Linked DNA regions of Variovorax paradoxus. The main gene of each other region encodes a partner of the protein of the gene in region 2 in a complex. Links are inferred from orthologs where the notes say so. Each region holds a gene or a part of one and is shown on either strand. Other genes may lie near its edges.

Region 1 (5,545 bases), 2.8 Mb from region 2 along the record:
CGTGTAGCCGAGGATTGCCGCGCGCCCGCCCGAGAGCGCCTTCACCGCAAGAATGATGCAGGCATGCCAGACGAACATGTTGGTGGCGCCCAGCCACACCAGCTCGGGCCATGCGCTTCGCGGCACGCGGAACGGCACCTTCATCCACACCAGCGCGAGGCCCAGCACCGGAAGGCCGAGCCAGATGGAAATGGCGCGAAACGCGAGCGGCGGATAGTCCGCCACGCCGAGTTTCATCACGGGCCAGTTGAGGCCCCATGCAAGGGTGAGGAGAACGAGCAGGACGAACTGGCGCGGCGTGAAGGAGGGCATTGGCCGCGATTGTGGCGCGGCTTGCGCATTCGTGCAGCCGCGTCGGGAACGTGAGCCTTTCGTGGCCCTACAAAAAGCGGCTTGCACGCCTAGAATGCCCTTATGGAAGCGCAAGAGTTGTTGATTGCTTTGCACGACGAGTCGGCGGGATACGAAATCTCGCCCGACAGAGTGCCGCTGTCTGTGCTGCGTGCCTTTGCCAAGGACGTGGATGAGTTTTTGCGTGGCGACGGCAACGAAGTCGATACAAATGCGCTGGATGTCTCTGTCGTGAATGGGTCGCTGGGTATCCGGACAGCACCCACTGCCAATCCGGTCTTGTTGAGCGACTTGCAAAAGCTGGCCAACGATCAACAAATGGACGGCGTGAGTTTGAAGCGCCGCGCGGTGATCGAGAGATGGCAGAAAAACGCACGTTCTGGGCGTCAGTGGCGTGTGAGCATCGAATCTAATTTCCTGCCAGCGGGGATTGTCATCAGCGCCTCGTCCGACTTTCATGCCGACGATGCAGATCAATGGGTTCGCGTGGAGCGGTATGTGCGTGGCGAGATCGAAGACATGGGCGGACACAGCAAACCGAATGCCCACATTCGCCTGCCTGATGGCAAGGCACTCCTCGTAGAGGCGGCGCGTGAAATGCTTCGGGACGAAAAGACCAATCGTCTGTACAAGCCCGCGATGATCCGAATCGTTGCCGAATACAACGTGGTGACGCGTGAATACCGGGGTGCTCGGCTGCTTGAATTTGTCGAACACGAAAGCCGGTTCGACGAAAAGGCTCTTGATCGCCTCACCCAACGCGGGGTCAAGGCATGGAGGGATGTGCCCGACGCGGGCACTTGGGTCGACGAGCTTCGGGGAAGCAAGGAGTGAGCGCGATCCTGCTCGATACGAGCTATCTGATCTCGTTGGCTGATCCGGCGCGCTCACCATCGCGTCGCGGTCAGCTATCTTCGCGAAGCCTTGAAGCGCGGTGTGCCGCTGTACCTTTCGGCGGTCGCGGCTTCGGAATTTCAGGTCAAGCAGGCCGTGACCGATCTGCCATTGCGCAATTTCGAAGTGCTGCCATTCAACATCGATCACGCCATGCAGGCTGGCTTGTTGATGCGAGATATCAAGCGGGATGCTGGCGACGATCGCAGTGCGGTCAAGGACGACATCAAGCTGATCGCCCAGGCAATCTGCGAATCGTTAACGCATATCCTCACAGAGGATGCCCAGACTCTGGTGAAGTACCTGGACCGACTGAACAAGGCAGGTACCAGCAGTGTGAAATCCATCTTGCTGGCCGATGGTTTCGATGCAGCCTGGTTTGACAACGGACAGCGCGGACTGTTGAGCGATCTGAACGATTGAGCGTTGCCACTCAATCGGCTCTCAGTTCGGCAACAACCGTTTGAGGTAGCGCCCCGTGTGGCTGGCCTCATTGGCCGCGATGTCTTCCGGCGTGCCTTCGCCCACCACCGTGCCGCCGCCGGCGCCGCCCTCCGGGCCCATGTCGACGAGCCAGTCGGCCGTCTTGATGACGTCCAGGTTGTGCTCGATCACGACGATGGTGTTGCCCGCGTCGCGCAGCTGGTGCAGCACCTTCAGCAGCAGTTCGATGTCGGCAAAGTGCAGGCCAGTGGTCGGCTCGTCCAGGATGTAGAGCGTGCGGCCGGTGTCGCGCTTGCTGAGCTCCAGTGCAAGTTTCACGCGCTGCGCCTCGCCGCCCGAGAGCGTGGTGGCCGACTGGCCGAGCTTGATATATGAAAGGCCCACGTCGAGCAGCGTGCGCAGCTTGCGCTCGATGGTCGGCACGGCTTTCAAAAACTCGTGCGCCACCTCGACCGTCATCTCGAGGATCTGCGCGATGTTCTTGCCCTTGTACTGAACCTCGAGCGTCTCGCGGTTGTACCGCTGGCCGTGGCACACCTCGCAGGGCACGTACACGTCGGGCAGAAAGTGCATCTCGACCTTCACCACGCCGTCGCCCTGGCAGGCCTCGCAGCGGCCGCCCGCCACGTTGAAGCTGAAGCGGCCCGGGCCGTAGCCGCGTTCGCGCGCGGTGTTGGTCTCGGCCATCAGCTCGCGAATGGGCGTGAACAGGCCCGTGTAGGTGGCCGGGTTGCTGCGCGGCGTGCGGCCGATGGGCGATTGGTCGACGTTGATGACCTTGTCGAAATACTCGATGCCCTCGACCGACTCGTGCGCGGCCGGCTCTTCGTGCGCGCGGTAGAGCGTGCGCGCCACGGCGGTGTAGAGCGTGTCGTTCACCAGAGTCGATTTGCCTGAGCCCGAAACGCCCGTGACGCAGGTCAGCAGACCGACCGGAAAGGCCACGCTCACGTTCTTCAGGTTGTTGCCGGTGGCGCCGACCACGCGGATTTCCTGCAGGTCGGTCTGCGAGGCAAGGTGCGCCGCTTCGCGCGCGGCGCGCCGTTCGGCGGCGGGGCTCGGCGGAAAGCGCGAGGCCTTCTTGCCTTCGTTGAAGGCCGGCTTCTTCACGACCGGCAGCCAGGCGGTGCGGTGCTTGGGCACTTCGATCTTCTTGGTGCCCGAAAGGTATTGGCCAGTGAGCGAGTCGGGGTTGGCCGACACCTCGGCATAGGTGCCCTGCGCCATCACGCGGCCGCCGTGCACGCCGGCACCGGGGCCCATGTCGATCACGTGGTCGGCGGCATGGATCATGTCCTCGTCGTGCTCGACCACGATCACGCTGTTGCCGATGTCGCGCAGGTGCTTCAGCGTGCCGATGAGGCGGTCGTTGTCGCGCTGGTGCAGGCCGATGCTGGGCTCATCGAGCACGTACATCACGCCCGTGAGGCCGGAGCCGATTTGCGAGGCCAGGCGGATGCGCTGCGCCTCGCCGCCCGAGAGCGTTTCGGCGCTGCGGTCCAGGCTCAGGTAGTTCAGGCCCACGTCGTTCAGGAACTTGAGGCGCAAGCCGATCTCGCGCACCACCTTGTCGGCGATGTCGGCCTTGGCACCGCGCAGCTTCAGGTTTTGGAACCAGGCGAGCGAATCGCGCAGCGTGAGATGACTCAATTCGAAAATCGCCATGCGCGGCGGCTCGCCACCATCGGCGGGGCGGTTCGATTCATCGACCAGGAATACGTTGCGCGCCTCGGGCCTGAGGCGCGAGCCGCCGCAGTCGGGACACGGCTGCAGGTTGCGAAAGCGCGCGAGGTCTTCGCGCACCATCACCGAATCGGTCTCCCGGTAGCGCCGCGTCATGTTCGGGATGATGCCCTCGAAGGGGTGCTTCTTCGTGAGCTTCTTGCCCGCGAAGTTGCCCGATTCCATGGTGTAGTTGAACTTGATCTCTTCGGCCGCCGAGCCGTGCAGCAGCACCTGCTGCACCGAGGCGGGCAGGGATTCGAAGGGCGCGTCGACGTCGAACTTGTAGTGCTTCGCAACGCTCTCGATCATGCTGAAGTAGTAGCTGTTGCGGCGGTCCCAACCCTTGATGGCGCCGCTGGCCAGCGAGAGCGACGGGAAGGCCACCACGCGCGCCGGGTCGAACACCTCGCGGTGGCCGAGGCCGTCGCAGCTCGGGCAGGCGCCCACGGGCGAGTTGAACGAGAAAAGGCGCGGCTCCAGTTCCGATAGCGAGTAGTGGCAGATCGGGCACGCGAACTTGGCGTTGAACAGGTGCTCCTTGTCGGGCGCTCCCTCGGCGCCCAGCTCCAGCGCAATGGCGCGGCCTTCTGCAAGACGCAGCGCCGCCTCGAAGCTCTCGGCCAGGCGCTGCTGCATGTCGGGGCGCGCGCGCAGCCGGTCGATCACCACGTCGATGTCGTGCTTCTCGGTCTTCTTGAGCTTGGGCAGGTCGTTGTATTCGTAGGTTTGCCCGTCGACGCGGAAGCGCACGTAGCCGGCGGCCTGCATTTCGGCGAAGAGCTCCAGGAACTCGCCTTTCTTCTCGCGCGCCACGGGCGCGAGGATCATCAGGCGCGGCTCATTGGCAATGGCAAGCGTGGCATCGACCATTTGCGACACCGTTTGCGCCTGCAGCGGCAGGTGGTGCTCGGGGCAGTAGGGCGTGCCGGCGCGTGCATAAAGCAGGCGCAGGTAGTCGTGGATCTCGGTCACCGTGCCCACGGTGGAGCGCGGGTTGTGGCTGGTGGCCTTCTGCTCGATGCTGATGGCGGGCGAGAGGCCCTCGATCACGTCGACGTCGGGCTTGTCCATGAGCTGCAGAAACTGCCGCGCATAGGCCGAGAGGCTTTCCACGTAGCGCCGCTGCCCTTCGGCATACAGCGTGTCGAAAGCCAGGCTCGACTTGCCCGAGCCCGACAGGCCGGTGATGACCACCAGCTTGTTGCGCGGAATGTCGAGGTCGACGTTCTTCAGGTTGTGGGTGCGCGCACCGCGGATGCTGATGCGCTGCTGCGCGAGCACGGCGCCCAGGTAGGCGTCGCGTTCCGGGTTGTCAGTTGCGGGGGATTTCAAGGGTTCGATCGTCCGAGGGCAACCGAACATGATAGTCCGCCCTGCATTTCATGGCGAGGGGGCGGGTTGAGAGGCTTTCTCCGCGGGAGCTTCGGGCCCCGGCCGGTGCACCGGTGCGGTGCTGCCGATGGCCCGGCCGACCATGTGCTCGGCCAATGTCTCGTAGAGCGGGCGGCTGATCATGCGGGAGACCAGGCTGGCCAGCATGGCCGAAGCCATGAGGCTCAGCACCATGGAATGGCCGTCGACCATTTCCATCACGATGATGAAGGCGGTGAGCGGTGCCTGCGTGACCGCGGCCAGGAAGCCGGCCATGCCCATCGCGATGAGTGCGGGCCCGAGGTCGCTGCCGGCCAGCCCGGCTACCGCATCGCCGATGCCCGCGCCAATGGACAGCGAAGGCGCGAAGATGCCGCCAGGCACGCCGCACCACGCGGTGAGCCAGGTGGCAATGAACTTGAGAGCGGTGTAGAGCGGTGTAAGTTCGTCATGGCCCTGCAGCATCTGCTTGACCGCTTCGGACCCCGCACCGAACGTGACCCCGCCCGTCACCAGCCCGATGACGGCCACCGCGAGCCCGCCGCAGGCCGCGAAGCGCACCGGAAAGCGTGCCCGCCAGCGGTTGAGCCGCCCGGCCGTGCCGGTCAGCGACGCAATCAGCAGGCGCGCGAACAGCCCGCCTGCCGCGCCGCTCAGCAACGCGACCAGCAGCCCGGGCCCGAGCACGTCCCAGCCCAGCCGCGGCACGCGGATCACGCCGAAGTAGCTGGTATTGCCGAATGCCGACACCGCCACCAGG
Region 2 (6,010 bases):
GCGGGAGCAACATGTCCATGCCCTGGTCCATGAGCCAGGGGCCGGGCAGGCGCTTGCCGTCCCACAGCACGGCGGCAGGCCGGTCGGACAGAACCTCCGGCGCGCCGCTTGGCGTCATGCCGCCGGATTCGATCTCTTTCACATAGCCGGCCAACAGGGCGAGCCCGTGCGTGTCGTGGCCCAGCAGGTCGCCTTCGACCAGGGTGCGGGCGACGCTGTCGGCCATCGAGGCGTCGAGGCCGGCCTTCTGCAGCAAGGCGCTGCCGTAGTCCCTGAGTGCGTCTGCACTGTAGAGCGGTGCGGTTGGGTCAGTCATTTAAGGATCTCCAGCACTCTGTCGAGGCCGCCCTCGTTGATGGCCACCATGGCCTGCTCGCGCACCTTCGGCTTGGCGTGGTAGGCCACCGAGAGGCCGGCTTCGCCCATCATCGGCAGGTCGTTGGCGCCGTCGCCCACGGCGATGGTCTCTTGCGGCGAAATGCCCAGGAGCGACGCGACTTCGAGCAGCGTGCGGCGCTTCTCGGCGCCGTCGCAGATGTCGCCCCAGCTTTGCTGCACCACCTCGCCGGTGAGTTGGCCATTGGCTTCGTCGAGCAGGTTGGAACGCGCAAAGTCGATGCGAAGGCGGTCTTTCACCCGGTTGGCAAAGAACGTGAAGCCGCCCGACACCAGCAGCACCTTGAGCCCGGCCGCCTTGCAGGCCGCGACAAGTTCGGCTGCGCCCGGGTTGAGCTTCAGCCGCTGGTCATACACCTGCTGCAGCGCCTCGACCGGCACACCCTTCAAGAGCGCCACGCGGCGCCGAAGGCTTTCCTTGAAGTCCTTGATCTCGCCGCGCATCGTGGCTTCGGTAATCGCTGCCACTTCGGCCTTCTTGCCCACTGCATCGGCGATCTCGTCGATGCACTCGATGTTGATCAGCGTCGAATCCATGTCGAACGCAATCAGCTTGAAGTCGGCGAGCTTCAGCGGCGGCTTCACGCGCTGGATGACGAGGCCGGGAGAGAATTCTGTAGCGCTCATGCGGGGGCGGTTTCCTTGACGATGGGTTGGCCGAGGCTGCGCAGCACGTCGCGCACCATCTGCGCGCGGTCCTTCGGCTCTTTCAGTTCGCGCTCGATGCGCAGCTTTTCGTTGCCGGCAAGCTTGATGTGCTTGTTCTTCTGGATCAGGTGGATGATGGCCATCGAGTCGACCGGCGGGTCTTTCTTGAAGGTGATGTGGATCACGCCCGGCGCCGCATCGACCTTGACCACGCCGTACGGCCGCGCCAGCACGCGCAGCCGGTGGGTGTCGATGAGCGTTTGCGCCTGCGGCGGCAGCTTGCCGAAGCGGTCGACGATTTCTTCCAGCAGCGTGTCGATCTGCTCTGGCGTCTTGGCGGTGGCCAGCTTCTTGTAGAAAGAGAGGCGCAGGTGCACGTCGCCGCAGTAGTCGTCGGGCAAGAGGGCGGGTGCGTGCAGGTTGATCTCGGTGGTGACCGAAAGCGGCGACAGCAGGTCGGGCTCTTGTCCGGCCTTCAGCGCGCGCACGGCTTCGCCCAGCATCTCGTTGTAGAGCTGGAAGCCGATCTCCATCATGTTGCCGCTCTGGTTCTCGCCCAGCACCTCGCCGGTGCCGCGAATCTCCAGGTCGTGCATGGCCAGGTAGAAGCCCGAGCCCAGTTCTTCCATCTGCTGGATCGCGTCGAGCCGCTGCGCCGCCTGCTTGGTCAGGCCCTCGGTGTCCGGCACCATGAGGTAAGCATAGGCCTGATGATGCGAGCGCCCGACGCGGCCGCGCAGCTGATGCAGCTGCGCCAGGCCGAACTTGTCGGCGCGGCTCATCACGATGGTGTTGGCGGTCGGCACGTCGATGCCCGTTTCGATGATGGTCGAGCACAGCAGCAGGTTGTAGCGCTGCGCCACGAAGTCGCGCATCACGCGTTCCAGCTCGCGCTCGGGCATTTGGCCGTGGGCCACGGCAATGCGGGCCTCGGGCAATATCTCTTCGAGCTTCTGGCGGCGGTTCTCGATGGTCTCGACCTCGTTGTGCAGGAAGTACACCTGCCCGCCGCGCTTCAGTTCGCGCAGCACGGCTTCGCGGATCACGCCGGTGCCCTCGTTGCGCACGAAGGTCTTGATGGCCAGGCGCCGCTGCGGCGCGGTGGCAATCACGCTCAGGTCGCGCAGTCCTTCGAGCGCCATGCCCAGCGTGCGCGGAATCGGCGTGGCGGTGAGGGTGAGCACGTCGACCTCGGCGCGCATCGCCTTCATTGCCTCCTTGTGGCGCACGCCGAAGCGGTGCTCCTCGTCGATGATGAGCAGGCCCAGGTTCTTGAACTTGACCGATTGCGAAAGCAGCTTGTGCGTGCCGACCACGATGTCGACCGTGCCTTCTGCAATGCCTTTGGCCGCCGCAGTGATTTCCTTTGCCGAACGGAAGCGGCTCATTTCCGCCACCTTGACCGGCCACTTGGCGAAGCGGTCGACCAGCGTCTGGTAGTGCTGCTCGGCCAGCAGCGTGGTGGGCGCGAGAAACGCCACCTGCTTGCCGCCGGTGATGGCGATGAAGGCGGCGCGCAGCGCCACTTCGGTCTTGCCGAAACCCACGTCGCCGCAGACCAGGCGGTCCATCGGCTGCGGCGAGATCATGTCTTGCACCACGGCATGGATCGCGGCCTTCTGGTCGGCTGTTTCCTGAAAGCCGAAGTCGTTGGCGAACACCTCGTAGTCGGCGGCCGAATAGCGGAAGGCGTGGCCTTGCCGTGCGGCGCGGCGTGCGTAGATGTTGAGCAGTTCGGCGGCGGAGTCGCGCACCTGTTCGGCGGCCTTGCGCTTGGCCTTTTCCCACTGGCCGGAGCCCAGCTTGTGCAGCGGGGCTTCGTCGGCGCTCACGCCGGTGTAGCGGCTGATCTGGTGCAGCTGCGAAACGGGCACGTAGAGCGTGGCCTTGTCGGCGTATTCCAGGTGCAGCATTTCCTGCAGCAGCGGCTTGCCTTCGGCATCCACGCCCTGGCCCAGGTCCATGTGGATGAGGCCGCGGTAGCGGCCGATGCCGTGGGCCGTGTGGACCACCGGGTCGCCGACGTTCAGCTCGGACAGGTCCTTGATCAGCGCCTCGACGTCGCTGACCTGTTCCTGCTTCTTGTTGCGGCGGCGGGTGGTGGGCGCGGTCGCGAAGAGCTCGGTTTCGGTGACGAGGTCGATGCCCTGTTCGCGCCACGCGAAGCCAGAGGCCAGCGCGGCGGTGGCGATGCCGATCTTCTCGTCGGTCGAGGCCTCGAACTCGGCCAGCGAGTCGAAGGCCGGCGGGCTCACACCGCTCGCGCGAAGGAAGTCGAGCAGGCTTTCGCGCCGGCCTTCGCTTTCGGCAATCAGCAGCACCCGGTGCGGCGTTGCCTTGATGTGGGCCTTGAGGCCGACCAGCGGATCTTCGGCGCCGCGCACCACTGCGAACGGCGGAAGCCGGTCGAATTCCGCATACGGCGTTTCGGCGGCGATGTCGCCTCGAATGGCGAGCTGCGCATGCGGCTTGGCGCGTTGGTAGAACTGCTCGGCATTGAGAAACAGCGCCTCGGGCGGCAGCGCCGGCCGCTCGGGGTCGCCGCGCACCAGGCGGTAGCGCTCGTTGGTGTCTTGCCAGAAATGCTGGAACGCGGGTTCGAGATCGCCGTGCAGCACCACGGTGGCGTCGGGCCCGAAGTAGTCGAACACCGTGGCCGTCTCGTCGAAGAACAGCGGCAGGTAGTACTCGATGCCAGCGGTGGCCACGCCGTTGCCCATGTCCTTGTAGATGCGGCTCTTGGTCGGGTCGCCTTCGAGCAGTTCGCGCCAGCGGCTGCGAAAGCGTGCGCGGGCGTCGTCGTCCATCGGAAACTCACGGCCCGGCAGAAGGCGGACCTCGGGCACGGGGTAGAGGCTGCGCTGGGTGTCGGGGTCGAAGGTGCGGATCGAGTCGATCTCGTCGTCGAACAGGTCGACGCGGTAGGGCACGAGCGAGCCCATGGGAAACAGGTCGATCAGGCCGCCGCGCACCGCGTATTCGCCGGGGCTCACCACCTGCGTCACATGGCTGTATCCGGCGAGGGTGAGCTGGGCCTTGAGCTTCGATTCCTCGAGCTTCTGCTTGGCCTTGAAGTGAAAGGTGTAGCCGGCCAGGAAGGCGGGCGGCGCCAGCCGGTAGAGCGCGGTGGTGGCAGGCACCAGCACCACGTCGGCTTCTTTCTGGCTGATGCGCCAGAGCGTGGCGAGCCGCTCGCTGATCAGGTCCTGGTGGGGTGAAAAGCTGTCGTAGGGCAGCGTTTCCCAGTCGGGGAACAAGGCGCAGCGCAGATCCGGCGCAAAGAACGCCATTTCGTCGATCAGGCGCTGGGCGTCGTTCGCGTCCGCCGTGAACACCGCAGTGGCCCGGCCGGCGGCTTTTTCGCGCACGCCCAGTTGCGCCAGCAGCAGGGCGTCGGCCGATAGGGGAGGACGCGGCAGCGTGAATCGCTTGCCCGCCGTGAGGTGGGGGAGGTCCATGGAACGCTTCTGAAAATGCACGACACCCCGCGCCGGCTGGCGAGGGGTGTGAAGCTGTCGATTCTAGAATGGCGGCCCCTTATTCGCTTGCCGGCCCTTGGCCGCTGCCGGACCCCATGTCTTCCTCCCGATTCTTCGTGCTGATTCCTTGCGCCGGTTCCGGCCACCGTGCGGGTGGCGTGCAGCCCAAGCAATACCAGCGGATCGCGGGGGCGTCGATGGTCGCCCACACGGTGGAGGCTTTCCGCGCGCTGGCGGGCCGCTTTGCCGGGCTGGCAGTGGTGGTGTCGCCCGAAGACCGCGACATTCAGGCGGCGCTGCCGCGTTTTCCGGCCACGGGTGAATTCCTGCTGCAGGTGGGCGGCGTCACGCGCGCGGCCACGGTGCGCAACGGCCTGGCGGCGCTTCGGCAAAAAGGGGCCGGGGCGCATGACTGGGTGCTGGTGCACGACGCGGCACGCTGCCTGGTCACGTCGAGCCAGATCGAGGCGCTGATTGCGGCTTGCGAACACGACGCGGTCGGCGGGCTGCTTGCGCACCGGCTGGCGGACACGCTGAAGGTTTCTTCCGGCGACAGCCGGGTGTCGCAAACGCTGCCGCGCGCCGACAAGTGGCTGGCCCAGACGCCGCAGATGTTCCGCATCGGCATGCTGCTCGATGCCTTGGAGCGCGCGGGCGATGCGGTGACGGACGAGGCGGGCGCCATCGAGGCGATCGGCCTGTCGCCGCTGCTGGTGCCGGGCAGCGCGCAGAACTTCAAGGTGACCTTCCCTGAAGACTTTGCGCTGGCCGAAGCGGTTCTGCTTGGCCGCAAGAAAGGCGCGGCATGACGGCGCCGTTCAACATTCGCGTCGGCGAAGGCTGGGACGTTCACCAGCTCGTGGCCGGACGCAAACTGATCCTGGGCGGGGTCGAGGTGCCGCACACCACCGGCCTTCTCGGGCATTCGGACGCCGACGTGCTGCTGCATGCCATTACCGACGCTTTGCTCGGCGCGGCGGGGCTGGGTGACATCGGCCGGCATTTTCCGGACACCGACGCGCAGTTTCGCGGCGCGGATTCGGCCGTGCTGCTCGGCGAGGCGGCGCGGCGCGTACGGGCCGCTGGCTGGGAAATCGGCAATATAGACAGTACGGTGATTGCGCAGGCGCCGAAGCTGGCGCCGCACATTCCGGCGATGTGCCAGCGCATTGCCGAGACGCTGGGGCTTGCGCCCGAGCAGGTCAACGTGAAGGCCAAGACGGCCGAGAAGCTTGGCCCCGTTGGCGAGGGCCGGGCGATGGAAGCCCGCGCCGTGGCGCTGCTCCACCGCTGACCGGCGGCGGTCTGCGCCTACGTCCGCCGGCTGGGGGCTTCAGCAGGTTTTGGTACGGGCATGGCGCGCGGCATGCGGATATGCGCCGCAAGGCCGCGCCCCGGCGTGCTGGTGAGCGCGAAGGTGCCGCCCATGCGCTCGATGTTCTTGGCCACGATCGATAGGCCGAGGCCGGCGCCGGCCGCCGAAGTGC

The links. The genes of interacting proteins can lie anywhere in the genome.
Region 1: the proteins of mfd (region 2) and uvrA are in contact, whole or in part, in a crystal structure (PDB 4DFC), measured with the Escherichia coli proteins. The link is inferred for Variovorax paradoxus from one-to-one orthologs.

What each region holds. Positions count from the first base shown.
Region 1 is NZ_CP046622.1:440,468-446,012, forward strand. Bases 1,490-5,106 are described here. They hold uvrA (excinuclease ABC subunit UvrA), read right to left. Parts: upstream 4,777-5,106; coding sequence 1,690-4,776; downstream 1,490-1,689. Other genes in these bases: GOQ09_RS02085 (hypothetical protein), read left to right, coding at 1,490-1,668; GOQ09_RS02095 (chloride channel protein), read right to left, coding at 4,795-5,106. Also shown: GOQ09_RS02075 (DMT family transporter), read right to left, coding at 1-312; GOQ09_RS02080 (hypothetical protein), read left to right, coding at 415-1,185; more of GOQ09_RS02085, read left to right, coding at 1,276-1,489; more of GOQ09_RS02095, read right to left, coding at 5,107-5,545. UniProt on the Escherichia coli protein: The UvrABC repair system catalyzes the recognition and processing of DNA lesions. UvrA is an ATPase and a DNA-binding protein. A damage recognition complex composed of 2 UvrA and 2 UvrB subunits scans DNA for abnormalities.
Region 2 is NZ_CP046622.1:3,248,896-3,254,905, reverse strand. What follows is about bases 820-4,901. They hold mfd (transcription-repair coupling factor), read right to left. Parts: upstream 4,503-4,901; coding sequence 1,020-4,502; downstream 820-1,019. Other genes in these bases: ispD (2-C-methyl-D-erythritol 4-phosphate cytidylyltransferase), read left to right, coding at 4,619-4,901; serB (phosphoserine phosphatase SerB), read right to left, coding at 820-1,023. Outside these bases: GOQ09_RS15095 (Ldh family oxidoreductase), read right to left, coding at 1-316; more of serB, read right to left, coding at 313-819; more of ispD, read left to right, coding at 4,902-5,332; ispF (2-C-methyl-D-erythritol 2,4-cyclodiphosphate synthase), read left to right, coding at 5,329-5,817; GOQ09_RS15070 (sensor histidine kinase), read right to left, coding at 5,835-6,010. UniProt on the Escherichia coli protein: Couples transcription and DNA repair by recognizing RNA polymerase (RNAP) stalled at DNA lesions. Mediates ATP-dependent release of RNAP and its truncated transcript from the DNA, and recruitment of nucleotide excision repair machinery to the damaged site.